Regions from separate parts of the Streptacidiphilus sp. BW17 genome, predicted to be linked through region 1. Evidence: predicted binding sites of a transcription regulator. Region 1 holds the regulator's gene; each other region holds the start of a gene.
The links. The regulator HrcA, encoded in region 1, represses chaperone genes, less so after heat shock. The targets are predictions, from matches to a motif close to TTNGCACTCNGNNNNNCNGAGTGCNAA.

Region 1 (9,648 bases):
CAGGTAGCCGTTGTGGTTCCGGTGGCGCGTGGGCACCTGGCTGGCCGTGCCCAGCACGACCAGCTCACGAGCCGACACCCCGTCAGACCAGCCGCTCGTGCAGCTCGCCGTTGCCGCCGCCCAGCACGTGCACGTGGGCGTGGAAGACGGTCTGCCCCGCGCCGCTGCCGGTGTTGAAGATCAGCCGGTAGCCGCTGTCGGCCACCTTCTCGTCCCCGGCCACCCGCCCGGCCTCGGCCAGCACCGTACCCGCCAGCGCCGGGTCCGCCTCGGCCAGCGCGGCGGCGTTCGGGTAGTGGGCCTTCGGCACCACCAGCACGTGGGTCGGCATCTGCGGGTTGATGTCACGGAAGGCGAGGGTGTGCTCGGTCTCGCGCACCTTGGTGGACGGGATCTCGCCCGCCACGATCCTGCAGAACAGGCAGTCCGCCTGGACCTCGCCGATCATCCCGCACGCTCCTCGCGTCAGCAGTCCTCGCTACGCGTGCATCGTACCGAGGACTGCCGACAGACTGGGCCGGAGCTCCGAAGAGGCTGCCTGAGGTCTGAAGGGACTAGAGCTCCGGCAGGGCCGGGGGTTGGGCCGCCGGGTGCTCCGTCAGGGCGGCGAGGGCGATCCGGACCGCCTCGTCCAGCTGCGGGTCGCGTCCCGCCACCCAGTCCTGCGGGGTGCAGACGACCTCGACGTCGGGGTCGACGCCGTGGTTCTCCAGGCCCCAGCCGTAGCCCTCCATCCAGATCGCGTAACGCGGCTGGGTCACACCCGTGCCGTCGACCAGCTGGTAGCGGCCGTCGATGCCGACCACGCCGCCCCAGCTGCGGACGCCCACGACCGGACCGAGTTTCAGCGCCTGGAAGGCCGCCCCGACGATGTCCCCGTCCGAGCCGGCGTACTCGTCCGTCACCGCCACCATGGGTCCCCGCGCGGCGTCGAACGGGTACGTGGTCGGGACGCTGTCGCGCGGGAAGTCCCAACCGACGACCCGGCGGTGGAGCTTCTCGATCACCAGCTGCGAGGTGTGGCCGCCGCGGTTCTCACGGACGTCCACGACCAGGCCCTCGCGCCCGATCTCGGTGCGCAGGTCGCGGTGCAGCTGCGCCCAGCCGTTGCTCACCATGTCCGGCACGTGCAGATAGCCGAGCCGTCCGCCCGAGACGGCGTGGACGTGGGCCCGGCGGTCCGCGACCCAGGCGTGGTAGCGCAGCGGCTCCTCGTCCGCCAGCGGGACCACGACCACCGTGCGGGAGTCGCTCTCACCGCTGCGCCGGACGGTCAGCCCGACCGGCTTCCCGGCCGTGCCGACCAGCAGCGGGGCCGGGCCGGTGACCGGGTCGACCGCCCGACCGTCGACCGCGAGCAGCGCGTCCCCGGCCCGTACCGCGACGCCGGGGGCGGCCAGCGGGGACCGCGCCTCCGGGGCGGAGGACTCGGTGGGCAGCACCCGGGCCACCCGCCAGACGCCCTGCTCGTCACGGGCGAGGTCGGCGCCGAGGAATCCCTGCCGACGCGCCTTGTCCGGTCCCTGCCCGCCTCGTGCCCCACCGCCCGGCGGGGTCACGTAGGCGTGCGAGGTGCCCAACTCACCCTGGAGTTCCCAGAGCAGGTCGACCAGGTCGCCGTGGCTGCCCAGCCGCTCCACCAGCGGTCGGTAGCGGGCCTGGACCGCGTCCCAGTCGACGCCGCCGAGGTCGGCGCGCCAGAAGTTGTCGCGCATCAGCCGGGCGGCCTCGTCGAACATCTGCCGCCACTCGGCGGTCGGGTCGACGGTCACCCGGATCCGGCCGAGGTCCACCGCGACCCGGTCGTCCTTCTCGTCCTTGTCGACCTTGCGGTCGGCGGGCAGCACCGTCAGCTCACCGTGGTCCCTGACCACCAGTCGGCTGCCGTCACCGGAGACCGCGTAGCCGTCCAGCGCGTCGACCAGGGTCTCGACCCGCAGCTTCTCGAGGTCGAACCGCTCCAGCGAGCTGCGCTCGGCGCTCGCATCCGGCGTGGCCCTGCCGGTGCCCAGGCTGCCGACCAGTGGGTGGTGCAGCCAGGCGACGCCGCCCTTGACCGCCTTCAGCTCTCCGTAGCGCCCGGACGGCACCGGGAACGGCACGATCCGGGCCGCAAGGCCGTCGGTGTCGACCACCGTGTCGGCCGCGGTGGCTGCCACGGTCCGGGGCGCGGCGCTGTCGCCGTCGCTTCCGGCGTCGGCCGTGGCGTCCGCTCCCCCGCCCGTGGCCCGGCCGTCGGGCTGCGGGCCGAACGGGGACAGCGTCTCCGCGGCCAGCGTGAGCAGGTACGGACGGGCGGCCAGCGGGAACGACAGGTCGAAGACGTGCTGGTCGTAGACCGGGTCGAAGTCACGGGCGGAGAGGAAGGCGAGGTGCTTGCCGTCCGCGGTGAACGCGGGCGACCAGTCGCGGAACCGGACCGGCGTCACCTCGATCGGCTCGGTCGACTCGCTGCCACCGACCGTGCGCGCCAGCCGGATCTGACGCATCATCCCCTCGGCCGCGGTCGAGTGCGACCAGGCCAGCCAGCGTGAGTCGGGCGAGAAGGCGAGCCCCTCGGCCTGCTCGAAACTGCTGCGGTCGACCTCGCGCAGCGCCTCCGGCTCCGCGACCGGGACGAGCAGGATCCGGCCGAGCCGGTCCGCCACCGCCAGCAGGCTGCCGTCCGGGGAGACGGCCAGCTCCTCGACCCGCCCCAGCCGCCCGCCCAGCACGCGACGGCCGTCGGAGAACTCCAGCGCGTCGTCGCCCTCGGCGTCGGTGACCCACACCGACGAGCCGTCAGGAAGCAGCTGCGGCAGCCGGTTGCGCACACCCGACGTGACGGCCAGCGCGCGGCTCGGGCCGTCACGGTGGGTCAGCAGGTGCACGGTGCCGCGCACCTCGACCACGCTGGCCCGCGCCTGCGCGTCCGGGGCGACCGTGCCGAGGTGGTCGGACGCGGCGATCGGGTACGGCTGCCGATCGGTCCGCGGCCCGCCCAGGGCGATCTCCAGCCGCTGCGGCCGGGTGCCCTCGTCGAGGTCGTTCAACAGCCAGAGCTCACCGGCGCAGTGGTAGACCACGCGACCACCGTCGGTGGCGGCGTTGCGGGCGTAGAAGCCGTGCTCGGTGTGGCAGCGCAGATCGCTGCCGTCCGGCAGGCTGGACCAGAGCCGGCCCACCGGCTCGCCGTCGTCCTCGCCGGCCGCGTGGTCGGAGAGGAACGCGATGCGGTCGCCGACCCACATCGGCGAGTCGATGTTGCCGTCCAGCTCCGCGTGGATCCGGCTGAACTCGCCGTCCTCCCCGGCGGAGATCCAGAGCCTGCCCGCCGTGCCGCCGCGATAGCGCTTCCATTGCGCGGGCTCGCGTCCCATCCCGGCCGAGGCCAACAGCACGCCGCCGGCCCCGAAGGCCACGCCGCCCACGCGGCCGTAGGGCAGCGTCCGGGCCGGGCCGCCGTCCAGCGGGACCGCGTGGGCCCAGGTGTGCGCCCGGGAGCGCCGGCCCTGAGTGCTCAGTGCCAGCACCTCGCCGGTCTCGCTCCAGCCGACGACGCTGGTCTTGGCGCTGCCCCAGTGGGTCAGGCGTCGGGCCGGGCCTCCGGCAACGGGCGCGACGTGCACCTCCGGCGCGCCGTCGCGGGTCGACGCCCAGGCCAACTGGGTTCCGTCCGGCGAGAAGCGGGGCCGAGCCGCCGGAACCCGGTCGGCGCTGACCCGCCAGGCACGGCCGCCCCCGACCGGCGCCAGCCAGATGTCGTCCTCGGCGACGAAGGCGACCAAGCCACCGTGGATGTCCGGGTAGCTGAGATATCCGTCTGTTGTAAGCATCACGCGCAAGCTAGCCGAGGCACCCGCTCCGCGCACGCGCATTTAGCGCACGCGAGTTGCCGCACGCGTAGTCGGCGGTTACCCCCAGCGCCCGCTGCGCCCCAGCAGCAGCGCGCCGGCGGCCACGCCCGCCGTGGAGGTGCGCAGCACGGACGGCCCGAGCAGGTACGCCCCCGCACCGGCGGTGGTGAAGGCGTCCAGCTCGTCCGGGGAGACGCCGCCCTCCGGCCCGACGACGAGGACCACCGAGCCCAAGACCGGCAGCGGCGCGGAGGCGAGCGCAGCGGCGCCCTCCTCGTGCAGGACACCCGGGACGGTGGCCGAGGCGAGCAGCGCGCAGACCTGACGGGTCGTCATCAGGTCCTGCACCACGGGGAAGCGCAGCCGACGCGACTGCTTGCCCGCCTCGCGCGCGGTGGCCCGCCACTTGGCCAGCGACTTGGCGCCCCGGTCGCCCTTCCACTGCGTGATGCAGCGCGACGCGGCCCACGGCACGACCTCGTCGACGCCGACCTCGGTCATCAACTCGACGGCCAGCTCGCCCCGGTCGCCCTTGGGCAGCGCCTGGACGACGGTGATCCGCAGCTCCGGCTCCGGCTCGTCCAGCACCTCAGTGACGGTGACGGCAAGGACGTCCTTGCCCTCCACCGAGGCGACGGCGCCGCGCACGCCCCGGCCCGCTCCGTCGGTGAGGACGACCTCCTCACCGACGGTCAACCGCTTGACCGAGACGGCGTGCCGCCCCTCCGCCCCGTCCAGGCGGACCAGCCCGCCCACGGGTGCGAAGCGGTCGGCGTCCAGCAGGAAGACGGGCGCGGTCACGTGCGTGCTCTTTCCGACGTGCTTCTTGAGGGTTGGTCAGCGACCGTTGAACGCGTCAGCGACCGTTGAATGCGTCTTTGAGGCGCGAGAAGAGGCCCTGCTGACCCGGTGCGAACTGGCCCGACGGGCGCTCCTCGCCGCGGAGCTTGGCGAGCTTGCGCATCAGGTCCTCCTGCTCGGCGTCGAGCTTGCTCGGCGTCAGGACCTCGACGTGCACTATCAGGTCGCCGCGTCCGCCGCCGCGCAGGTGCGTGATGCCCCGGCCGTGCAGCGGGATGGACTGGCCGGACTGGGTGCCGGGACGGATGTCGATCTCCGCCGCGCCGTCCAGCGTCTCCAGCGGGACCTTGGTGCCGAGCGAGGCCGCCGTCATCGGCAGGGTCACCGTGCAGTGCAGGTCGTCGCCGCGCCGCTGGAAGATCTCGTGGGCGTTCTCGGAGATCTCGACGTAGAGGTCACCGGCCGGGCCGCCGCCGGGGCCGACCTCGCCCTCGCCGGCCAGCTGGATCCGGGTGCCGTTGTCGACACCGGCCGGGATCTTGACGGTCAGCGTGCGGCGGGCGCGGACCCGGCCGTCGCCGGCGCACTCCGGGCAGGGGGTGGGCACGACGGTGCCGAAGCCCTGACACTGCGGGCACGGACGCGAGGTCATGACCTGGCCCAGGAAGGACCGGGTCACCTGGGAGACCTCACCGCGACCGCGGCACATGTCACAGGTCTGCGCGGAGGTACCGGGGGCCGCGCCCTCGCCGTTGCAGGTGTTGCAGACGACGGCGGTGTCGACCTGGATTTCCTTGGTGGTGCCGAAGGCCGCCTCCTCCAGATCGATGTCGATCCGGATCATGGCGTCCTGACCGCGCCGGGTCCGCGACCGCGGGCCGCGCTGGTTACCGGCTGCGCCGAAGAAGGCATCCATGATGTCGCTGAAGCCGAAGCCCGCGCCGGTCCCGAAGCCGCCGGCCCCACCGGCGGCGCCCGTGGACGAGAGCGGGTCGCCGCCCAGGTCGTAGACCTGGCGCTTGCTCGGGTCCGACAACACCTCGTAGGCGGCGTTGATCTCCTTGAACCGCTCCTGGGTCTTCGGGTCCGGGTTGACGTCAGGATGCAGCTCACGCGCCAGTCGGCGGAAAGCCTTCTTGATCTCGTCCTGACCCGCGTCCCGTCGGACGCCGAGTACCGCGTAGTAGTCCGTGGCCACCAAAATGCTCCGCTGTTCTCCGTCTGAGGCTCGTGCGCCTGCCGTGCGCCTGCCGTGCACCTGCGTGCTACTGCCGTGCTGCCACTAGGACGCGGCCAGGATCTGACCCACGTACCGTGCAACCGCCCGGACGGCCCCCATGGTTCCCGGGTAGTCCATCCGAGTCGGCCCGACCACCCCGAGCTTGGCGACGGTCTCCTCGCCGGAACCGTAGCCCACCGAGACGACGGACGTGGAATTGAGCCCTTCATAGGCGTTCTCGTGACCGATCCTGACCATCACACCAGGATCAGCGGTCTCCCCGAGTAGTCGAAGGAGTACCACCTGTTCCTCCAGCGCCTCGAGCACCGGCGCGATCGTGAGCGGGAAGTCGTGCGGGAACCGGGTCAGGTTGGCCGTGCCGCCCATCACCACGCGCTCCTCGGTCTGCTCGACCAGCGCCTCGTAGAGAGTGGAGAGCACGGTCGTGACGGAGGCCCGGTCCTGGAGCGCGAAGGTCTCGGGCAGGTCCTGCAGCAAGGTCGGCACCTCGGCGAAGCGCTGTCCCGCCGCCCGGGCGTTGAGCCTGGTCCGCAGGTCGGCCAGCATGACCTCGCCCACCTGCCCCGGGCAGTCGACGATGCGCTGCTCGACCCGGCCGGTGTCGGTGATCAGCACCAGCATCACCCGGGTCGGCGTCAACGGGACCAACTCGACGTGCCGCACCGTGGAACGGGTGAGCGAGGGGTACTGGACCACCGCCACCTGTCTGGTGAGCTGCGCCAACAGCCGGACCGTGCGCGCCACGACGTCGTCCAGGTCGACGGCGTGGTCGAGGAAGTTGGTGATGGCCCGGCGCTCGGCGACCGACATCGGCTTGACCTCCGTCAGCCGGTCCACGAACAGCCGGTACCCCTTGTCGGTGGGCACCCGGCCGGCGCTGGTGTGCGGCTGGTGGATGTAGCCCTCCTCCTCGAGGACGGCCATGTCGTTGCGGACCGTGGCCGACGAGACACCGAGGCTGTGCCGGTCCACCAGCGCCTTGGAGCCGACCGGCTCCTCCGTGCCGACGTAGTCCTGGACGATGGCCCGCAGCACCGCAAGCTTGCGGTCGTCGAGCCGGCGCTCCTCGGGCACGGTACGCACCTCCAGTCGGTCCGGTCGGCTTGCTGTGCTTGTCGCAGCGCTGCTCTTGCTGCAAGCACCGCTCGTACTGATCTCGTCACTACATCAGCTCTGGCACTCTGGACATACGAGTGCCAGGATCGGTCAGCTGTCAGTGTAAAGCGCGACGGTCCGCGACCGGAACGACTGGACCTCGTCAGACGTACCACATACCGAGGGCGGCCCACATACCGAGTGCGGCAAGGCAGAATTGCAGCCGCAGTTCACCGCCCAGGAGGGACACCATGTCCAGGACTCGTTTCGCGCCGGACCGCGGCCTGACCAGCCGCATGCTGATCACGATGTTCTTGATCGGCCTGCTGTTCGTGGTCTTCGTGGGCGTGCTGCTGGTCGTGCTGCGTGGCGCGTGGCCGATCGTCGTCATCATCGCGGGCGGCCTGTTCGTGGTGCAGTTCTGGTTCAGCGACAAGATCGCCGCGTTCAGCATGGGCGCGCGCGAGGTGTCGCCACAGGAGTACCCGGAGCTGCACGGGGCGGTCGACCGCCTGTGCGCACTGGCCGACATGCCCAAGCCGCGCGTCGCCGTGGCCCAGAGCGACATGCCCAACGCCTTCGCCACCGGCCGCAACGAGAAGAACGCTGTGGTGTGCGTCACCACCGGTCTGCTGCGGCGCCTGGAGCCGGAGGAGCTCGAGGGCGTCCTCGCGCACGAGCTGTCCCATGTCGCGCACCGCGACGTCGCGGTGATGACCATCGCCGGCTTCCTCGGCGTGCTGGCCGGCATCATCACCCGCGTCGGCCTGCAGTTCGGCATGTTCGGCGGCTTCGACCGCCGGGACAACCGCGACAACGACAACACCGGCATGGCAATTCTGGCCGTGATCGCGGTCAGCGCGATCGTCTACGCCATCAGCTTCCTGCTGACCCGCCTGCTCTCCCGCTACCGCGAGCTCTCGGCGGACCGCTCGGCCGCGCTGCTCACCGGCAAGCCGTCGGCGCTGGCCTCCGCGCTCACCAAGGTCACCGGCGACATCGGCGCCATCCCGACCCAGGATCTGCGCAAGTCCCAGCCGTTCAACGCCTTCTACTTCGCCCCGGCCCTCTCGGCCCGCGAGGCGGTCGGCAACGCCTTCTCCAGCCACCCGACGCTGGACCAGCGCCTGGAGCAGCTCGGCAAGATCTCCGCCGAGCTGGGCCGGAGCTGAACACTCCTGACTGCACTCGCGTAGTAGAGAGGACCACTGAGCGATGGGTTTCCTGGACGCCCTGCTCGGCCGCACCAAGCCGGTCAAGCCGGATCTGGACCAGCTCTTCGGCCTGCCCTCGGCGGCCATCACCCTGGAGGCCGCGGCCGGCTACAAACCCACCGGCGTCGGTTCGGTCTGCTTCGCCCCCGCTGAGGGCGGGGCGTTCGCCGAGGTCCAGCAGGAGGTCCAGGCCCTGCTGGACGCCGACACGGGCCGTGGCCGCCGCCCTGTGGAGGTCACCCCGCGCGACTCGTACGGCTACTCCTGGATCACCGCCCGCCAGGACCCGGACGACATCGTCTCGCTGGTCAACGACGTCCATGCGGTCAACTCGGCGCTGGAGTCCCAGGGGTTCGGCCCGCAGCTGCTCTGCACCCTCGTCAACTTCGAGAACGCGCAGGGCCGCCGGTTCGCCCTGGTCTACCTCTACAAGCGCGGCGCCTTCTACCCGTTCGCCCCGCTCCCCGGCGAGAAGCGGGACAACCCGCTGGAGCTGCAGATCAAGGCGATGATCGGCAACGACCTCCGGATCGAGCAGGACCTGACCCGCTGGTTCCCGGTCTGGGGCGCGCCCGGTCTGTAATGATCGTCCCGTGAGCCGTTACGACGCCCGTGGCATGACCGATCTGACGCCCCCGTGGAAGCGCCCGAGCGCGGTGCCGGAGGTCCCCGCCGAACGGGACCTGGTGGTGGAGGAGCCGTCCACGGGCTTCTGCGGCGCGGTCGTCCGCTGCGAGAAGACGGCGGAGGGCTTCACGGTCACCCTGGAGGACCGCCACGGCAAGCACCGCGTATTCCCGATGACGCCACGCGGCTTCCTGATCGACGGCCGACCGGTCACCCTGGTCCGCCCGACGGGCGGCTCGGCTCCGGGTCCCGCGGGTGGTTCCGCAGGACCCGGCCGGACCGCGTCCGGGTCGGTCGCGGTCCGGGGCGCGAAGGCACGGGTCGCGCTGCCGAGCCGGATCTACGTCGAGGGCGTCCACGACGCCGAGTTGGTGGAGAAGGTCTGGGGCGACGACCTGCGCATCGAGGGCGTCGTGGTCGAGTACCTCCAGGGCATCGACGATCTCCCCGCCATCGTCGCCGAGTTCGGCCCCGAACCGGGCCGCCGCCTCGGCGTGCTGGTCGACCACCTGGTCCCCGGCTCCAAGGAGTCCCGGATCGCCGCCCAGGTGACGGGCGACCACGTGCTGGTCGTCGGCCACCCCTTCATCGACATCTGGGCGGCCGTCAAACCCGCCGCTGTCGGCATCCCCGCCTGGCCGGACGTCCCGCGCGGTGAGGACTGGAAGACGGGCATCTGCTCCCGCCTCGGCTGGCCCCTCGACACGTCCGCCGCCTGGAAGCGCATCCGCGGCTCGGTCCACTCCTACAAGGACCTCGACCCGGCCCTCCTCGGCCGGGTCGAGGAGCTCATCGACTTCGTCACCAGCTGACCCCTGGCTCCCTACTCACCCTC
Region 2 (9,648 bases), on a different contig from region 1:
CTGCTCGGTACCACCGCGGGCAGCTGGCGCGGGGTGACCCTCGGCCTCCCCGGTGTCGGCGCGAGGATGTTCCACCGGATCGGCCCCGGTGTGATCAAGGCACTGGGCCGCCAGGCCGAGCTGGTCGAGCGCGGCCGTCGTCTCAGCAGCGAGCTGACCGCCGCGATCTACCAGAAGTTCTCCTTCGGCGCCGAGGACGTCGATCCCGCACTGGCCCACTTCGCGCAGGACCTGCTGGAGTCCACGCCGGTCGACGTGGTCGCCGAGTTCTTCCCGGTCTTCCCCGCGCACGAGAAGACGGCCGCGCTGGCCGTCCTCCGCGACATCCCGACCCTGGTCATGGCGGGGGACGAGGACCTGCTCACGCCGCCCTCGCACAGCGAGGCGATCGCCGCCGAGCTGCCCGACGCGGAGCTGGACATACTCCCGGACACCGGCCACCTGCTGATGCTGGAGCGCCCGGACCTGGTCGACGCCCGCCTCGCCGACCTCCTCGAACGCGCAGCCGGGCACTGCGGTGCGCCGCTGCCGCAACACGTGCACGATCTCGCGCAGGACACGCGCCAGGCCTGACGGCTGAGTGCCGGGTGGCCCCTTCTGCCTGATTGTCGGGCTGACGCCCCGAACCGAAAGGACCCGCAGGACCCATGGGCAACGCCGTGAACGCTGTCACGATCTCCGTTCCGGACCCGGCCGCGATGCAGGAGCTCGGCCGCACCCTGGCGACGGTGCTGCGCCCGGGGGACCTGGTGCTGCTCTCCGGTGAGCTGGGCGCGGGCAAGACCACGCTGACCCGTGGCCTGGGCGAGGGCCTCGGCGTACGCGGTGCGGTGACCTCGCCGACCTTCGTGATCGCCCGGGTCCACCCGTCGCTGGTCGGCGGCCCGGCGCTGGTCCACGTCGACGCGTACCGCCTGAGCGGCGGCCTGGACGAGATGGAGGACCTGGACCTGGACGTCTCCCTGCCGGAGTCGGTCGTGGTCGTCGAGTGGGGCGAGGGCAAGGTCGAGGAGCTCTCCGAGACCCGCCTGGAGGTCCGCATCGACCGCGCGCTGGGCGGCGCGGCCGGGCACGAGGACCACCTGCTGTCCCTGGCTGAGGACCTGAACCCGGAGGTCCCCGACGACCGCACGGTCACCCTCCGCGGCCTCGGCGACCGCTGGGCGGACGTCGACCTCGGCGCGCTGGCGGTCGCCCGGGCGTAGCGCCCGCACGGCCTGGTGACGTTGCCGGCCGCCTTGCCGGGGTTTGCGGTTGTTTTTCCGACGCGCTGTCGGGAAGATGGAATGAGCCGCACCTGACACCCCTCGGGGAGACCGAATGCCCGGCACGACCTCGTCCGACCCCCGCGCCACCGACGTGGACGTCGCCCGTCTGCTCGCATCCGGCCCGTCGGCGGCAGCGGTCTGCACGCCACCCTCGGAGGACGAGTCGGCGAACGCGGAGAGCAATTCGGACGACGAAACGCCCACTTCCGACGAATAGGGACGTTGCAAACGTCAGGGGCGAGGGGCTCTGCTGATATGCGGATCCGCCGCGCGGGCGCGCGCCAAGCCACTGACTTTTGGCTCCCGCGGGTAGGTGCACCCCCAGAGCCCCGCGCCCCTGGGGAGCTACAACCTCCCTGGCGTGCATGACACATTCCTATGCGCCGTCAAAACCACATTTCCCCGCGTGAAATGTCGCCTTGTCACCACTGAACTCGGTAACACACGCGCTTCGCACTCTTGACCGATGGTTCATTCCCCGGTTCTATTCCCCTTGCCATACATCGCAGCGGGGAACATTGGGCCCGCTGCTACGGCCCGGGGAGGGCGTTTGAAGCACATCAGGGGATCTCATCGGCGTGCCGGCATAGCTTTGGTGGCGACGCTGCCCATGCTCGCGGCTGCCGTCGCCGCGGGGGCGCCGGCCAGTGCCACGCCCGCCCGGCACGCGATTGCCGGCGGGAAGCCGACCTGGGCCGCGGTCGCCGCGGACAAGGGCCAGGTGGCCCAGAGCAACGCGGTCACCGCGCGCGTGTACCTCGCGGGTGACCAGGCCGGACTCGCCGCCTATGCCGCGCAGGTGTCGAACCCTCAGAACGCCGACTACGGCAAGTATCTGAGCCCGCAGGCCGTCCAGGCGAAGTACGGCCCGACCAAGGCGCAGGTCGCCGCGGTCAAGCAGTGGCTGGCCGCCTCCGGCTTCAAGGTCACCGCGGAGAACGACCAGTACCTGACCGTCACCGGTGACGCCGCCGCCGCGCAGACCGCGTTCGGTTCGCAGCTGCACAGCTTCGCCACCGACGGCCACGTCTACCGCGCCCCGGCGGGCGCGCTGACCGTGCCGGCCGACGTCGCGGACGCAGTGCTCACCGTCACCGGTCTGAGCACCGCCCCGTCGAAGGCGACGCACGAGGACACGCTGCCCGGCCCCGGCCCGGCGTACGTCAACTCGGGTCCGTTCTCGAGCTACTACGGCTCGAACCCGGCGAAGACCCTGCCCAAGGTGGACGGCCGTACCGTGCCGTACGTCATCAAGGGCTACAACGGTCACCAGCTGCGCTCCGCCTACGGCGCCACGGCCTCCGGTCTGACCGGCAAGGGCCAGACCATCGCGATCGTGGACGCGTACGACTCGCCGACGATCGCCTCGGACGCGAGCACCTACGCCGGGCTCAACGGTGACGCGGCCTACAAGACGGGCCAGTTCAAGGAGTACGACCCCGCCACCTGGACCCACACCGCCGCCAACGACTGTGGTGCGTCCGGCTGGTACGGCGAGCAGACGCTCGACGTCGAGGCGGTCCACGCGGTCGCCCCGGCCGCGAACATCCACTACGTCGCCGCAGCCTCGTGCTACGACGCGGACCTGATCGACGCGCTGAACAACATCGTCACGAACCACCTGGCGTCCCTCGTCAGCGACTCGTGGGGTGAGCCGGAGAACGCCAGCGACCCGTCGAACGACGCCGTCTACAACAACATCTTCGAGCGCGGCGCGGTCGAGGGCATCAGCTTTGACTTCTCCTCCGGCGACAACGGCGACGAGGTCGCCAACTCCGGTACGAAGCAGGCCGACATGCCCGCCGCCCTGCCGTGGGTGACCGCGGTCGGCGGTACCTCGCTGGCCGTCGGCAAGCACGGCAACTACGAGTTCGAGACCGGCTGGGGCACGGACGTCGCCCCGCTGGCGGCGAACGGCAAGAGCTGGACCGGCTTCCCGGGCGGGTTCCAGAGCGGCTCGGGCGGTGGCGTCAGCGCCCGTACCGCGCAGCCGTGGTACCAGGCGGGCGTCGTCCCGTCCTCGCTGTCGGCGAGCAAGAACGGCCCGATGCGCGTCGTCCCGGACGTCGCCGCGGTCGCCGACCCGCAGACCGGCTTCCTGATGGGCCAGACCCAGGCCTTCCCGAACGGGACGGTCAAGTACAGCGAGTACCGCATCGGCGGCACCAGCCTCGCCTCGCCGGTCTTCACGGCGATCGAGGCGCTGGCGCAGGAGAAGCAGGGCTTCGCGCTCGGCTTCGCCGACCCGGCGATCTACGCCCGCAAGGCCCTGCTGCACGACGTGACCGACCACCCGTTCGGCCCGAACGTCCAGCTGGCGGTCGCCCGCGTCAACTTCAACAACAGCGTGGACGCCTCGGGTGGCACCAGCACCTCCGCCCGCACCCTCGGCACCGACTCGTCGCTGTCGGCGACGAAGGGCTACGACGACTCCACCGGCCTCGGCTCGCCGACCTACTGGTACATCGAGTCCTTCGGCATCCGCCGCTGACGCGGTCCGCCGGTGAACTGCTGAACCACTGAACGCGTGTGGCCCCGCACCTCGGTGCGGGGCCACACGCGTTCCTGCCTGGGACTCGTCAGGAAACGACCACGACCTTGGTGTTGTACGGCGCGAAGTCGTACAGCGCCTGGCCGTCGGCGACCGACTCGCGGATGCCGCCGAGGTGCTTGGACGGGTCCGGCGGGGGAGTGCTGCCGTCGACGGCGGAGCTGAAGCCGATTCTGGTGCCGTCGCGGCTGGTGAACAGGACCGCGTTCTTGATCAGCTTGCCGTCCGAGCCGGTGTACGGCCCCGGCAGGAGCGTGGTCGCCGCGTAGGTGCCCGGAAGCGGGTCGACGTTCCCCGGCATCACGGTGAAGGTGCGGTCCGCGCTCGCGTCGCTCGGGTCCACCAGCCAGACGCGCTTCTGGGCGAGCGAGTACACCACCCGCCGACCCGTTCCCGAGTCCGCGGGGACCGCGGGCGGCTTGGCCTGCGTCCCGCCCCGCCCCGCGGACGCGGAGGCCGAGGGGACCTTGCCGGGTGGTGCGGCGACCGTCGCGGACGCGGAGTTCTTGGCCTGCACGGCGAGCAGGGTGACGACGGCGAGGGCTCCCGCGGTCAGCACGGTGACCACCGAGCCCGAACCGAGTTTCGCCACGGTCTCTCCTCCCACTCCTCCGACCGACCGAGTGGCCGACCGTTTCTGCGGACGTGGCGCACACACGCGTGTGCGAGGGCCACGACCGGGTCCAAGCCTCTCATCCTCCCAGCCGCGACGAGCACAGGCGGGCGGGCGTCTCGCGGATGAGCAGTCCGGGCCACCGACTAACCTGGGTGCGTGCTTCTGCTTGCGTTCGACACCGCCACGCCCGCCGTCACCGCCGCCGTGTACGACACCGACACCCGTACCGTCCGGGCCGCTGCCGACCAGGTCGACGCGCGCCGCCATGGTGAGCTGCTGCTTCCCACCATCGACGCGGTGCTGCGCGAGGCGGGCACGCCCAAGGAGTCGCTGGGCGGTGTGGTCGTCGGCGTCGGACCGGGCCCGTACACCGGTCTGCGGGTCGGCCTGGCCACGGCCGCCGCGTTCGGGCACGCGCTCGGCATCCCCGTCTACGGCGTCTGCTCGCTCGACGGAGTGGCCCGCGCGGCGCGGGACGCCGGGGTGGTGACGGGCCCGTTCGTCGCCGCCACGGACGCCCGCCGCAAGGAGGTCTACTGGGCCCGCTACGACGCCGCCGGCGTCCGGGTCGAGGGCCCGGCGGTCGACCGCCCGGCGGAGATCGCGGAGAGGGTGGCCGGGCTGCCCGCCGTCGGCGCGGGCGCGCTGCTCTACCCGGACGTCTTCACCGACATCCCGACCGGTGCGCCCGAGCACCAGTCCGCCGCCGCGCTCGCGGCCTTCGCCGCGGACGCGCTCGCCTCGGGCACGCCGCTGCTGCCGCCGACCACCGCGCTCTACCTGCGACGGCCGGACGCGGAGGTCCCGAAGAACTACAAGACGGTGCTCCCCGCATGACCGCCGGTACCGCGCAGCTGCCGGAGACGGCGCGGACTCCCGCCACGCTGCGCGAGATGCGCTGGTGGGACATCGAGGCCGTGCTCGTACTGGAGCGGGAGCTCTTCCCCGACGACGCGTGGTCGGTCGGCATGTTCTGGTCCGAGCTCGCCGACGCCCGGCACCCGGGCGCGACCCGCTGGTACACCGTCGCGGAGCAGGGTGAGGGGGAGGGCGACGGCGCGGGCGCGGGCGCGGGGCGCCGGATCGTCGGCTACGCCGGGCTGATGGCGATCGCGGGCGAGGGCGACGTGCAGACCATCGCGGTGGCGCAGGACCAGTGGGGCACCGGCCTCGGCGCCCGCCTGCTGCGACGGCTGATCGACCAGGCCGCCGAGGCCGAGTGCAACGACCTGCTGCTGGAGGTCCGGGTCGACAACGACCGCGCCCAGCGGCTCTACCGGCGCTTCGGCTTCGCGCCGGTCGGCATCCGCCGCAACTACTACCAACCGTCCGGCGTGGACGCCCTGGTGATGAGTCGTCAGATGACGGACACCGACGGACACGACGACGCAGACCGCGTTCAGAGAAGCGAAGGAACAACAGACGATGGCCGCTGACGAACCGCTGGTCCTCGGGATCGAGACCTCCTGCGACGAGACCGGCGTCGGCATCGTCCGGGGCACCACGCTGCTCGCCGACGCCGTCGCGTCCAGCGTCGACGAACACGGCCGCTTCGGCGGCGTCGTGCCGGAGATCGCCAGCCGCGCGCACCTGGAGGCGATGGTCCCCACCGTCCAGCGCGCGCTGGACACGGCCGGGATCAAGGCGAGCGACCTCGACGGCATCGCCGTCACCGCCGGTCCCGGCCTGGCCGGTGCGCTGCTGGTCGGCGTCAGCGCGGCCAAGGCGTACGCCTACGCGCTCGACAAGCCGCTCTACGGCGTCAACCACCTCGCCTCGCACATCTGCGTGGACCAGCTGGAGCACGGGCGCCTGCCCGAGCCGACCATGGCGCTGCTGGTCTCCGGCGGGCACTCGTCGCTGCTGTTCACCGAGGACATCACCAGCGAGGTCCGCTCGCTCGGCGCCACCATCGACGACGCCGCGGGAGAGGCCTTCGACAAGGTCGCCCGCCTGCTCAACCTGGGCTTCCCCGGCGGCCCGGTGATCGACCGCTACGCCAAGGAGGGCGACCCGAAGGCCATCGCCTTCCCGCGCGGTCTGAGCGGTGCCAAGGACCCGGCGTACGACTTCTCCTTCTCCGGCCTCAAGACGGCCGTCTCCCGCTGGGTCGAGGCCAAGCGCCGAGCGGGCGAGGAGGTCCCGATCCGGGACGTCGCCGCTTCGTTCCAGGAGGCGGTGACGGACGTGCTGACCAGGAAGGCGGTCCGTGCCTGCAAGGACGAGGGCGTCGACCACCTGATGATCGGCGGCGGCGTCGCGGCCAACTCCCGTCTGCGGGCCATGGCCCAGGAGCGCTGCGAGCGCGCGGGCATCACGCTGCGCGTCCCACGCCCCAAGCTCTGCACCGACAACGGCGCGATGGTCGCCGCCCTCGGCGCGGAGATGGTCCGGCGCGACCGCAGGCCGTCGGCCTTCGACCTCTCCGCCGACTCGTCCCTCCCGGTCACCGAGACGCACGTCCCCGCGCCGGTCCCCGCGTCCCACGACGAGCTGCACCGGCTGTCCGAATAGGCCGTCACCCGTTGGTGGCCGGTTGCCCGATCAGCATGACCGGCGCACCGGCCGCCCGGGTCAACACCACGACGGCCGAGTTCGCCCCTTCGGGCTTCACCTTCCGGCGCAGCTCCTCGGGCTCGATCGCCGAGCCGCGCTTCTTGACGACCAGCGTGCCGATGCCGCGCTCGCGGACCAGCGCCTTCAGCTTCTTGAGGTTGAACGGCAGCGCGTCGGTGATCTCGTACGCGGTCGCGTAGGGGGTCGCCGTGAGCTGATCCGACGTCAGATACGCGATGGTCGGGTCGATCAGGGTCGCGCCGCCGAGCTGGTCGCGGAGCTGCCCGGCCACCTCGGCGACGAGATGGGCGCGGATGACCGCGCCGTCGGGCTCGTACAGGTAGCGGCGGACGGGCCCGGTCTCCGGGTCCGGGAGCAGGCCGCCCGTCAGGCTGGCGCCTTCCGGCAGCAGCGTCGCCCGGTGCGGCCGGTCCGGCTCCGGCTTCGAGCCGAACCAGAGCGCGGCCTCCTTCACGTCCCCGCGGTCGGAGACCCATTCGGCCTCGGCGTCCTCGGGCACGGCCTCGTGCGGGATTCCGGGCGCGACCTTGAGCGCGGCGACGGGCGCCTTGCGCGCCGCCTCGATCGCCCAGCTGAGCGGCGGCGAGTACGCCTCCGGATCGAAGATCCGGCCGCGCCCGGTGGCCCGGCGGGCGGGGTCCACGAAGACCGCGTCGTAGCCTCTCGTGTCGACCTCGGTCACGTCGGCGCAGCGGGTCTCGATCAGCCCGCTCAGCCCGAGGGCCGCGGCGTTCGCCTCGGCGGCGGCGCAGGCGAGCGGGTCCCGGTCCACGGCCAGCACCCTGATCCCGGCCCGTGCGAGCGCGAGGGCGTCCCCGCCGATCCCGGAACACAGGTCCGCGACGGAGCCGACCCCCAGCGCACGGAACCGCTCCGCGCGCCACTGGGCCACACCCGAACGGGTGGATTGCTCGACCCCGTTCGGCGTGAAGTACATCCGCTGCGCATCCGCCCCGAACTTCGCCGCCGCGCGGGTGCGGAGCCGTGCCTGGCTCAGCGCGGCGGACACCAGCCCGGCGTCGTACTCCCGCCGCAGGCGTGTCGCGAGCGCGAGCTCGTCACCGGGGGAGTAATCCCGCAACTCGTCCAGCAGGGCTTGGCCCTCGGGGGTGAACAGGGCACGCAACGCTTCGATCTCCACGAGGACATTCTGGCAAGTGGGGGGATCTTCCGAGCACGGCCACCATGGGCAGGCGGGTGAGCATGCACCTCAGGGGCGCGGGGAACTGCGCCACAAACCACCCGCCCACGTGGCCCGCCGAACGGGCAGGACCATCCGCTCATCGGTGGTTTCTCGCGCACCACGTTGGCACTCTGGTTGACCGAGTGCTAACCGCCGCCTACAGTCGTCGTTGGCACTCTCCACCAGAGAGCGCTAAGCGTGAGACGGTACGTCCGGCACCGCGACGACGGGCATGCCATGTCTTCACGCCCCAAGACATGTGTACCCCGTGAGATCTCCGAAGGGGGAGGTCGGATCGTGACGACCACCAGCTCCAAGGTTGCCATCAAGCCGCTCGAGGACCGCATTGTGGTCCAGCCGCTCGACGCCGAGCAGACCACGGCCTCTGGCCTGGTCATCCCGGACACTGCCAAGGAGAAGCCCCAGGAGGGCGTCGTCCTGGCTGTCGGCCCGGGTCGCTTCGAGGACGGTCAGCGTCTGCCGCTCGACGTCAAGGTCGGCGACGTCGTCCTCTACAGCAAGTACGGCGGCACCGAGGTCAAGTACAACGGCCAGGAGTACCTGGTCCTCTCGGCCCGCGACGTGCTCGCGATCATCGAGAAGTAAGACTCACCGCTCAGTCGGCTAAGTCGTGACCCGCCCCGGACGCCCGTACCACGGGGCCCGGGGCGCGGTTGTTTCGAGAGGGAACCCCTAGGCATGGCGAAGATCCTGCAGTTCGACGAGGACGCCCGCCGCTCGCTGGAGCGCGGTGTCAACAAGCTGGCCGACACGGTCAAGGTGACGATCGGTCCCAAGGGCCGCAACGTCGTGATCGACAAGAAGTTCGGCGCCCCCACCATCACCAACGACGGTGTCACCATCGCCCGCGAGGTCGAGCTGGATGACCCGTACGAGAACCTCGGCGCGCAGCTGGTGAAGGAGGTGGCCACCAAGACCAACGACGTCGCTGGTGACGGCACCACCACCGCCACCGTGCTGGCCCAGGCGCTCGTCAACGAGGGTCTGCGCAACGTCGCCGCGGGCGCCGGCCCGGCCGCCCTGAAGCGCGGTATCGACGCCGCCGTCAAGGCCGTCTCCGAGCACCTGCTCTCCGTCGCCCGCGAGATCGAGGGCAAGGACGACATCGCCGCCGTCGCCGCGCTCTCGGCGCAGGACACCCAGGTCGGCGAGCTCATCGCCGAGGCCATGGACAAGGTGGGCAAGGACGGTGTCATCACCGTCGAGGAGTCCAACGCCTTCGGTCTCGAGCTCGAGTTCACCGAGGGCATGCAGTTCGACAAGGGCTACCTCTCGCCGTACATGGTCACCGACCAGGAGCGTATGGAGGCTGTCCTCGAGGACCCGTACATCCTGATCAACCAGGGCAAGATCTCCTCGATCCAGGACCTGCTCCCGCTGCTGGAGAAGATCCTGCAGGGCGGTGCCTCCAAGCCGCTGCTGATCATCGCCG
Region 3 (9,648 bases), on a different contig from region 1:
GCGCGTCGGTGAGCTGGATCTCACCGTTCTTGCCGGGCGGCGTGTCGCGCAGCACGTCGAAGACGGACGGGTCGAGCACGTAGCGGCCGATGACGGCGTAGTTGCTCGGGGCCTCGCCGGGGGCGGGCTTCTCGACCAGGTCGGTGATCCGGACGATGTCCTCGTCGCCGCCGAGTGAGCCGTGCCACTCCGCCGGACGGATCGAGGCGCAGCCGTAGAGGTGGGCCAGCGCCGGGTCGACCTCGATCAGCGCCACGACGCTGCCGCCGAGCTCGCGCTGGACGTCGATCATCTTGGACAGCAGCGGGTCGCGCGGGTCGATCAGGTCGTCGCCGAGCAGCACCGCGAACGGCTGGTCCGCGACGTGCGGCTCCGCGCAGAGCACCGCGTGGCCCAGGCCCTTGGGGTCGCCCTGCCGCACGTAGTGCATGGTGGCCAGCTCGCTGGACTCGCGGACGCGGTCCAGCTTGGCCTGGTCGCCCTTGCGCGCGAGCTGCTCCTCCAGCTCGTAGGCCCGGTCGAAGTGGTCCTCCAGCGGACGCTTGTTCCGCCCGGTGATCATCAGCACATCGGTCAGCCCGGCCGACGCCGCTTCCTCCACGACGTACTGGATCGCGGGCTTGTCGACCACCGGCAGCATCTCCTTCGGAGTCGCCTTGGTGGCCGGCAGGAAGCGGGTGCCGAGACCTGCCGCGGGGATGACCGCCTTGGTGATCTGGCGCGTACGAGCTTTCGTCATACGGACGACTTTAGCTGCCGGACTGTGTCCGTCAGATATCTCTCCCCTGTCAAAGACTTGTCAGCGGCCCTGAGCAACAGCGCTGCATGCGAACCGTCCCTGGGCAGCAGGCCGATGCCGACCCGGGCCGACAGACCGTTCCCGGGGAGACTTCCACACTCGTTTTGGTGGACCGGGACCGAGGGCAGCGCCAGCGGATGCCGCCGCACCGTCCAGGACAGCCGGTCGGCCACGGTCATGGCCCCCTGCTCGTCCGTCTCCGGGAGCAGCACCAGGAACTCCTCGCCGCCGTAGCGGCCGAAGACGTCCTCCTCGCGCACCTCCATCGCCAGCCGCTGGGCCAGGTCGCGCAGCACCGCGCCGGCCCGCTGGTAGCCGTGCTCGCGGCGGATGTCGCCGAAGCCCTCGATCTCCAGCAGCAGGACCGCGAGGACGCGCTCGCCGGAACGGCGTTTGCAGCGGGCGATCTCCCGGTCCAGCGCCAGCTGGAGGTAGCGGTAGTTCCAGACCCCGGTCAACGGGTCCATGCAGGAGGTGCGCTCCAGCTCGGCGCGGCCGGTGCGGAGCGCGGCGAGCTCCTCGCTCCGGACGGCGAGCACCGCCTGGGCACGCGCCCGACCGCGCCCGAACAGCCAGGCCGCGAGCAGCGCGGGAAGGCAGACAACGGCGAGGATGTCCGCGAGGACGGGCAGCATGGTCGTCCCTCCGCCGAAAGCACCGACGAGCCGAAAGCACCGACGAGACGGAAGGCCGTCCCATCTGATGGATAACGACAAGAAGCCCCTGAGGTCACGCCTGCTCGCCGCACGCGCCGCAATGTCACCCGTCGAGCGGGACGCGGCTGCGGACACCCTGGCGGCAAGGGCACTGGCGTTCGCAGCGGAGACGCAGGCCGCGACGGTCGCCTGCTACGTCTCGATGGGCTCCGAGCCCGGTACCCGTCCGCTGCTCGACGCGCTGCGCGCGCGGGGCGTGCGGGTGCTGCTGCCGGTGCTGCTGCCGGACAACGACCTGGACTGGGCGGTCTACCAGGGCGCGGAGGGTCTGGCCCCGGCCCGGCTCGGGCTGCTGGAGCCGACCGGCCCGCGGCTCGGCGTGGGCGCCGTCGCCGCCGCCGACCTGGTGCTGCTGCCGGGCCTGGCCGTCGACCCGGCGACGGGACTGCGGCTCGGGCGCGGCGGCGGCAGCTACGACCGGGTGCTGGCCCGGCTCGCCTCGGCCGGCTCGGCGGCCCGGTTGGTCACCCTGCTCTTCGACGCCGAGCTGCTGCCCGGTCTGCCGACGGAAGCACACGACCGCCCGGTGGACGCCGTGGTGACGCCCGCCCGGACGGTCGTGTTCGACGTCGGCGGCCGAACCGCCTGACTCCCTCTCAGGGTTCGAGCGTGAGTGTGGCCTTGCCCGCCGCCTGGACCTGCTGCTTGCTGTAGGCCCAGGTCAGCATCTGGCCGTTGGCCCACAGCTGCATCTGGTCGTCGTAGTTCGCGCTGAACGCGTGCCCGGACGCGCCGCCGATGTTGATCCACTGGGAGGCGTCGAAGTCGGACAGGTCGACGATCATGCGCATCGACGGGGCCTCGTCCACGGTGAAGCCGTTGGCCGCGTCCCAGCTGGACGCGTCGACCGCCGCGCTGCCGCCGCTCAGCTCGTAGGGGCCGCGGTTGAGCAGCCAGTGGACCGCGCCCGAGGCGATGTTCGAGTCGTCCGAGCCGAGGGTGCGCTCCTGCAGCTCCAGGGTGTGGATCCGACCCCAGCTCCAGGTGCTGATGTCCTTGCCCATCAGGGAGGTCAGCTGCTTGCGGGCGTCGACCATCGCCTGGGCCAGCAGGCTGTCCCGGCCGGAGTACTGCTTGCCGGTGGCGTCGGTCCAGTTCCACCACTCGCTGTTCGGCTGGTCCAGCACCGCGCCAACCACGGTGGTCCACTGGTCGTTGCCGTCCGGCTGGGCGGTCGCGTCGTCGCGCAGTCCGCAGGTGCGGACGCGCTGCGGGGTGCCGTTGACGTCGTCCGCGGGCAGCCCCTGCTGGCTGGCGGGCACCACCATGATGCAGTCGGTAGTGGAACGCACGGACGCCGGGAACTTCTCGTCGAAGGCCAGGTGCAGCAGGTTCGACCAGACCGCGTTGTAGTAGGCCGCCGCAGCCGAGCCCGCGTCCTGCTGGAAGTTCCAACCGCGCAGCAGGTCCTGGGCCTGGGTGTAGTACGAGCCGGTCAGCTTCACGTTGAGCAGGTACGGGACCAGGGACTTGGCGAAGACGCTGGTGTCGTCCTGCTGGATCGAGGCCATGTCGTCCGGCGAGATCTTGCCGCCGCCGTTGAGCTTGCCCTGGATCAGCGTGTCGATCTGCTTGGCGCGGGTGCCGTAGTCCCAGTCGTTGGTGATCAGGTACGGGTAGTTCGGGTCCACCGCGGCCTGGTTGGCCGTCACGATGTAGCCCTCGGGCGGGTTCTCCACCCACGGCAGCGCGTCGAACGGCACGTACTGGCCGGTCCACTTGTAGCGCGAGTCCCAGCCGGGCTGCGGGTAGGTGCCGTCGTCACCGGCGATCTTCGGCCGGATCGGGACCTGACCCGGCATCTGGTAGCCGATGTCGCCCTTGGTGTCCGCGTAGATCAGGTTCTGCGCGGGCACCGAGAAGTCCTTGGCCGCGCCGCGGAACTCGCCGAAGTTCTGCGCCTTGTCGAGCTCGAAGACCGCGTCCATGGTCTTGTTCGGCGTCAGCGCGGTCCACTTGAGCGCGATCGCGTAGCCGCCGCCGCGCGGGGGCGCGGCACCGTCGACGGGCGCGCTGACACCGACGCTCTGCTCCTGCGTGCTGTGGTCGGAGATGATCGGCATGCCGTCCTGCGTGGAGCGGATGGTGATCGTCTGCGGCGAGCTGCCGGCCACCGGGATGCTCACCTGACGGGTCACCAGCGGGAGGTTCTTGCCGTCGTAGAGGTAGGTGCCGTCGCTGTTGACCTGCTCCAGGTAGAGGTCCTGGACATCGGTGCCGACGTTGGTGAAGCCCCAGGAGACGCTCTGGTTGTGGCCGATGATCACGCCGGGCATGCCGGGGAAGGTGAAGCCGGTGACGTCGAACGGGCACTGCGCGCTGACGGTCGTGCAGTGCAGGCCCATCTGGTACCAGATGGACGGCATCTGCGGCGACAGGTGCGGGTCGTTGGCCAGCAGCGGCTTGCCGGTCGTGGTGTGCGCGCCGTCGACCACCCAGGAGTTGGACCCGATCCCGGCCGCGCCCGGGCGACCGAGCATGGTCGGCAGCACGGAGAGGTTGTTCGCCAGCGCCTGCGCGGCCGTCTGCGCGCCCTGCGCCGCGGAACTGCCACCGGCCGTCTGGTACGAGGCGTTGGTCGCGCCGCCGGACTTGCTCGACGAGCCCGACGTGTTCGGAGACCCCGACGAACTGGAAGAACTGGAGGAGCTCGACGAGCCGGAGCCGTCGGAGACCACCGGCGCCGTCCGGGCGCCCTCGGCCGGAACGTAGGTGCCGTCCTTGGAGACCTCACCGGTCTTCAGGATCGTGCCGTTGGTGGTGTAGGGGTACGACGGGTAGAGCTGCGAGATCTCCTGCGTGTTGAAGGTCCCCGACAGCAGCGAACGGTCGATCTCCTGCTGCATGTTGCCGCTCAGGTCCCAGGCCATCGCCGTCAACCAGGAGACCGAGTCCACCGGCGTCCACGGCGCGGGCTTGTAGCCGCTGTGGGCGACGCCGAGCAGCGCGTACTCCAGCGACGCCCCCGCCCCGCCCGGGTGCTGCTTGAGCCACGCGTTGACGCCGTCGGTGTAGGCGGTCAGGTAGTCCTTGGTGGTCTGCGAGAGCTGGCTCTGCAACTCCTGCTGCGCGACGCCCTGCCAGTCCATGGTCCGGATGAAGGCGTCGGTCTGCAGCTGTCCCGAGCCGAACATGGACGAGAGCGTCCCGCTGGTGATGTGACGGTCCACGTCCATCTGCCAGAACCGGTCCTGCGCCTGCACGTAGCCCTGGGCCATGAACAGGTCCTCGGGGCTGGACGCGTAGATCTGCGGGATGCCCGAGGAGTCACGAATCACCTGGACCGGGCCGGTGACGCCCTGGAGGTGGATCGTGCCGGTGGTCTGCGGCAGCGACGCGCGCACCTGGCGCACGCCGTACCAGCCGCCGAAGGCGACGCCGCCGACGAGCAGCAGCACGACCAGCACCACCATGAAACGAAGGCGACGCGACTTCTTGGGGCGCTTGGGACGGGAGGAGCGGGGCATCAGGGTCCTTGTGAGGGGCAGTGACTTTACCGCGGCGTACCGCGCAGAGCGGCGGTGCTGACGCTAACACCCGAAGCGGAACCCATGACGCGCGGCGGTCGCGCCGCGGGCGGAGCGGGTCTCCGACGGCTGCTGGGCCGCTGCCTGTCCGGGGCCTGCTCGAACAGCGCCGGAGCGGTACCCGACCGCCGCCGGACATCGTGTCCGCGCTGGTGACCACCCTTTGGACCGCGCGGTGAATGCGCCGTCAGATCGGTAAAATCTTGCTCCAGACAAGTGGAAGCAACGATTCTGCTGTGAACCCCCGCTTCCCTACGGGAAGCGGCAGGCCCAGCGCGCGAGGTGCCCCTGCGTGTCCGTCCACCGGCTCGATCTGCTCCTCCTGCTGTTCTCCCTGGTGTTGCTGGTGGCCGTGGCCGCGGTCCGGCTCTCCTCCCGCAGCGGGCTCCCCAGCCTGCTCCTCTACCTCGGCATCGGCGTCCTGCTCGGCCATGACGGCATCGGCAGCATCACCTTCGACAACGCCGAGCTCACCCAGGTCCTGGGCTACGCCGCACTGGTGGTGATCCTCGCCGAGGGCGGCCTCGGCACCTGGTGGTCCGACATCAAACCCTCGGTCCCGGCCGCCGCCGTGCTCGCCACGATCGGCACCGCGATCAGCGTCGGTGTCGTCGCGGTAGGCGCGCACCTGCTCACCGGGGCGGACTGGCGCGTCTCACTCCTGCTCGGCGCGGTCGTCTCGTCGACCGACGCGGCGGCGGTCTTCTCGGTGCTGCGCCGCGTCCCGCTCCCGTCCCGGCTGAGCGGACTGCTGGAGGCCGAGTCCGGGTTCAACGACGCCCCCGTGGTGATCCTGGTCGTCGCGTTCGCCACCGCCGGGCCGATCGACTCCTGGTACGTGCTCACCGGCACCGTGATCGCGGAGCTCGCCATCGGGGTCGTGGTCGGCCTGGTGGTGGGCCGGCTGGGCGCGCTGACGCTGCGCCATGTCGCGCTGCCCTCCTCGGGCCTCTACCCGATCGCGGTCGTCGCCCTGACGATCCTCGCCTACGCGGGCGGCGCGCTGCTGGACGGTTCCGGCTTCCTCGCCACCTACATCTGCGCTCTGCTGCTCGGCAACGCCAGGCTCCCCCACGGCCCGGCCACCCGCGGCTTCGCCGAGGGCCTGGCCTGGATCGCGCAGATCAGCATGTTCGTGATGCTGGGGCTGCTGGTGAACCCGCACACCATGGCCGACGCGATCGTCCCCGCGTTGGTGGTCGGTCTGGTGCTGGTGCTGGCCGCCCGCCCGGCCTCGGTCCTGCTGACCCTGACGCCGTTCCGGATCACCTGGCGTGAGCAGGTGCTGCTGAGCTGGGCCGGGCTGCGCGGCGCGGTGCCGATCGTGCTGGCCACCATCCCGGTGGTGCACAAGGTGCCCGGGGCGGACCAGCTGTTCAACACGGTCTTCCTGCTGGTGGTGGTCTTCACCCTGCTCCAGGGCCCGACCCTGCCGTGGCTGGCACGCGGCCTGCGGATCTCCGACTCCGCCCACGCCGACGACCTGGAGGTCGAATCGGCCCCGCTGGAGCGACTCCACGGCCATCTCCTCTCCGTCTCGGTCGGGCCCGAGTCACGTCTCGCGGGCGTCGAGATCAGCGAGCTGCGGTTGCCGAAGGGAGCGGCGGTGACCCTGATCGTGCGCGGCGGCGAGAGCTTCGTCCCCGGCCCGACCACGCTGCTGCGGCACGGCGACGACCTACTGGTGGTGGCCACCGACCAGGTCCGCGACCGGGCCGAGCGGCGGATCCGCGCGGTCGACCAGGGCGGCAAACTGGCCGGCTGGCTCAGCGGCACCCGCACCGAGTACTGAGGCCGCGAGCCGCCCCGGAGGGCGGCCGGGGCGAGGTGGAGTACCCAGGCTCACATCCCCGATCAGTGGACTTCTCCACCCGGAATGCCGCATCATTGAGGATCGTTAGCACTCATAGCCTTAGAGTGCCAGGAGGAAACAAGTGCCGACGTACCAGTACCAGTGCACCCAGTGCGGCAACGGTCTCGAGGCCGTGCAGAAGTTCAGCGACGCCGCGCTGACCGAGTGCCCCGAGTGCGGCGGCAAGCTGCGCAAGATCTTCTCGGCGGTGGGCGTGGTCTTCAAGGGATCCGGCTTCTACCGGACCGACAGCCGCTCGTCGTCCAGCAGCAGCATCACCTCCGCGGGCTCGGCGTCGGGCTCCTCGGGTTCGTCGAGCTCCTCGGGTTCGTCGTCCTCCTCGTCGAGCTCCTCCACGAGCTCCTCGGGCTCGTCCTCCAGCGCTTCCTCGTCCGGCTCCTCCGGCTCGGCGGCCTGAGCTCGGCAGAGCTGCAGCTGCATGACAGGGGCCTCGCCCCTACGTCATGCAGCTCACCCTTTTGAGGAGAAGTTCTCCACAGCCCGGAGTTGTCCACAGGCTGTGCAGCCCCTCCTGGTTCTGGTCCCCGCCTCGCGGCAGCGTTGTCCCCGTAGCGAAGAACCTGCTCCGGAGGAGGCCAGCATGTCCCTTTCGATCCCGCCCACCTACTGCATCGCCGCCTTCCCGCCCATCCGCGCGGGACGCGGGCGGCATCGGCTGCCCGGGCCGGTGCGGCGACGGCCGGGTCCTGTCGCCGCCGGGCTGCTCGTCGCGGCGACGACGCTCGCCGTCGGATCGTTGCGACAGCCTCCCGGATCGGGTGAATCAGCAGCGGCCGCCGGAACGCGCGCCCATGCTCAGACGGGTGCGTTCCCGCAGGTCGCAGCCGAGCCGCCGCCCGCCATGCCACCGGCGCAGCACAGCTGAGCCGGCCGCACGCCGGACTACTTGTCCCCGTGGTGCGGCGGGGTCTCGCGCAGGTACCAGTCCAGGTCCCGACGCTGAGCGCCCTCGCTGCGCTCCTCGCCCCAGCCCGAGTCGGTGTCGTCCTTGCCGCGCCCGCTGACCGGGTCGTCGAAGACGATCCTCCGCCTGGCCTTGCTCTGCTCGTCATCCCTGCCGCTCATCCCTCCAGGGTAGGCGGCACGGGATGCCAAGAGCCCCCGCTCCACCTGGGGTGAAACGGGGGCTCTTGGCGGGGGCTCGGCGTCGCCCGACCGCTGACGCGGTCTTACACGTGTCACGCGGCCTCGAAGCCCGCGTGGTCGGCGATCTTGCGGAGCTCGGCGAGCGCGTGCTTCTCGATCTGGCGGATGCGCTCACGGGTCAGGCCGTGCTGCTTGCCCACCTCGGTGAGCGTCCGCTCGCGGCCGTCCTCGATGCCGTAGCGGGAGCGGATGATCGAGGCGGTGCGGTCGTCCAGCCGGTCGATCAGGCGCTCGAGCTCCTCACGACGCATCATCACCATGACGGCGTCCTCGGGGGACTCCGCGCCGGTGTCCTCGACCAGGTCGCCGAACTGGGTCTCACCGTCGTCGTCGACGGTCATGTTGAGGCTGACCGGGTCGCGTGCCCAGTCCAGGACGTCCTTGATCCGGTCCTCGGTGGTGTCCAGCTCGGCCGCGACCTCGGCGAGCTCGGCGTCGCGCCCGAGCTCCTTGGACTTCTCGCGCTGGACGCGACGGATCCGGCCCAGCTCCTCGACCAGGTGGACGGGGAGGCGAATGGTGCGCGACTGGTCGGCGATCGACCGGGTGATCGCCTGACGGATCCACCAGGTCGCGTAGGTGGAGAACTTGAAGCCCTTGCCGAAGTCGAACTTCTCGACGGCACGGACGAGCCCGGCGTTGCCCTCCTGGATCAGGTCCAGCAGCGGCAACCCGCTGCGCGGGTAACGACGGGCGACGGCGACGACCAGGCGCAGGTTGGACCGGATGAAGATGTCCTTCGCCCGCTGCCCGTCCGCGGATATCGCACGCAGCTCGTCCTCGGTGGCGTCACCGACCGTCTGCCCCGCTTCGAGGAGGTGCTCGGCGAAGACGCCGGCCTCGATCCGGGTGGACAGCTGAACCTCCTGCTCCGCGTCCAGCAGCGGGGTCCGGGCGATCTCGTCCAGGTACATACCGACGAGGTCGCGGTCGGCCTCACCTGCGGTGGGCCGCACGGAGCGGGTCCGATCGGCCTTGCCGCGGACGACGGCACGGGTGGCCATACGTACTCCCTCGGGGACGTGACGGGCCTGGCTGGCCCGTACCTGGGAACTGCTTACGTAACGGCTCAACGACGAGTTCCGAAGAATCATTCCCGAAGTGGTGTTTTTCTTCGCCGGTCGCAGTATGCTGGCGGGTTATTCCCGATCATCGACGCAGCGTCGTCGCCCGGTTACGGTGGGGCGGACGTCCGGTTCTATCACTCTCTGGGACGATTGTCCGCCTGGCCCTGGTTCCCCGCGCGACGAAATGTGGTCACCGACTCGGTGACGGATCGGGCCCTTGAGAGATGCCGACGAGAGCCGAGCAGAGGGAGCCTGACGTGCGGGAATGGCGCCTGTGGGCGGGCGCGGCAGCGTTCCTGCTGCTCTTCGGCACCATGCTGGCCCTCGTCGAGGCGCCCTGGCAGCCGCTGCTCCGGTTCGACCTCGCCGTCGACCAGCACCTGCACAACGCCGCCCTGCGCCAGGCCGCCTGGACCGGCTCGATGCGGACGATCAGCGCCGTCCTGGAGCCGACGGTGCTGCGGGTGCTGCTGGCCGTGGTGGTGGTCTGGCTCTGGTGGCGCGGCGCGCGGATCGCCGC

Region 2: groES (co-chaperone GroES) is a predicted target of HrcA. The motif match lies at 8,319-8,345, and genes of this name have one in related genera.
Region 3: ABH940_RS22570 (FmdB family zinc ribbon protein) is a predicted target of HrcA. The motif match lies at 6,940-6,966, and genes of this name have one in related genera.

Annotation. Positions count from the first base shown of each region.
Region 1 covers NZ_JBGCCR010000007.1:73,715-83,362, forward strand. Annotated here, with positions in the region: gene ABH940_RS10995 (ribonuclease Z) at 1-78, opposite strand, end outside; gene ABH940_RS11000 (histidine triad nucleotide-binding protein) at 83-448, opposite strand; gene ABH940_RS11005 (PDZ domain-containing protein) at 555-3,815, opposite strand; gene ABH940_RS11010 (16S rRNA (uracil(1498)-N(3))-methyltransferase) at 3,894-4,637, opposite strand; gene dnaJ (molecular chaperone DnaJ) at 4,693-5,835, opposite strand; gene hrcA (heat-inducible transcriptional repressor HrcA) at 5,920-6,951, opposite strand; gene htpX (zinc metalloprotease HtpX) at 7,224-8,144, shown strand; gene ABH940_RS11030 (hypothetical protein) at 8,188-8,769, shown strand; gene ABH940_RS11035 (DUF3097 domain-containing protein) at 8,804-9,625, shown strand; gene ABH940_RS11040 (PadR family transcriptional regulator) at 9,637-9,648, opposite strand, start outside.
Region 2 covers NZ_JBGCCR010000009.1:73,825-83,472, reverse strand. Annotated here, with positions in the region: gene ABH940_RS13680 (alpha/beta fold hydrolase) at 1-573, shown strand, start outside; gene tsaE (tRNA (adenosine(37)-N6)-threonylcarbamoyltransferase complex ATPase subunit type 1 TsaE) at 648-1,205, shown strand; gene ABH940_RS13670 (hypothetical protein) at 1,321-1,485, shown strand; gene ABH940_RS13665 (protease pro-enzyme activation domain-containing protein) at 1,879-3,759, shown strand; gene ABH940_RS13660 (hypothetical protein) at 3,848-4,411, opposite strand; gene tsaB (tRNA (adenosine(37)-N6)-threonylcarbamoyltransferase complex dimerization subunit type 1 TsaB) at 4,592-5,272, shown strand; gene rimI (ribosomal protein S18-alanine N-acetyltransferase) at 5,269-5,871, shown strand; gene tsaD (tRNA (adenosine(37)-N6)-threonylcarbamoyltransferase complex transferase subunit TsaD) at 5,861-6,949, shown strand; gene ABH940_RS13640 (SAM-dependent methyltransferase) at 6,954-8,153, opposite strand; gene groES (co-chaperone GroES) at 8,493-8,801, shown strand; gene groL (chaperonin GroEL) at 8,895-9,648, shown strand, end outside.
Region 3 covers NZ_JBGCCR010000019.1:5,759-15,406, forward strand. Annotated here, with positions in the region: gene ABH940_RS22545 (UTP--glucose-1-phosphate uridylyltransferase) at 1-739, opposite strand, end outside; gene ABH940_RS22550 (GGDEF domain-containing protein) at 736-1,434, opposite strand; gene ABH940_RS22555 (5-formyltetrahydrofolate cyclo-ligase) at 1,502-2,104, shown strand; gene ABH940_RS22560 (penicillin acylase family protein) at 2,112-4,982, opposite strand; gene ABH940_RS22565 (potassium/proton antiporter) at 5,335-6,834, shown strand; gene ABH940_RS22570 (FmdB family zinc ribbon protein) at 6,977-7,312, shown strand; gene ABH940_RS22575 (hypothetical protein) at 7,496-7,780, shown strand; gene ABH940_RS22580 (hypothetical protein) at 7,798-7,980, opposite strand; gene ABH940_RS22585 (sigma-70 family RNA polymerase sigma factor) at 8,094-9,065, opposite strand; gene ABH940_RS22590 (phosphatase PAP2 family protein) at 9,386-9,648, shown strand, end outside.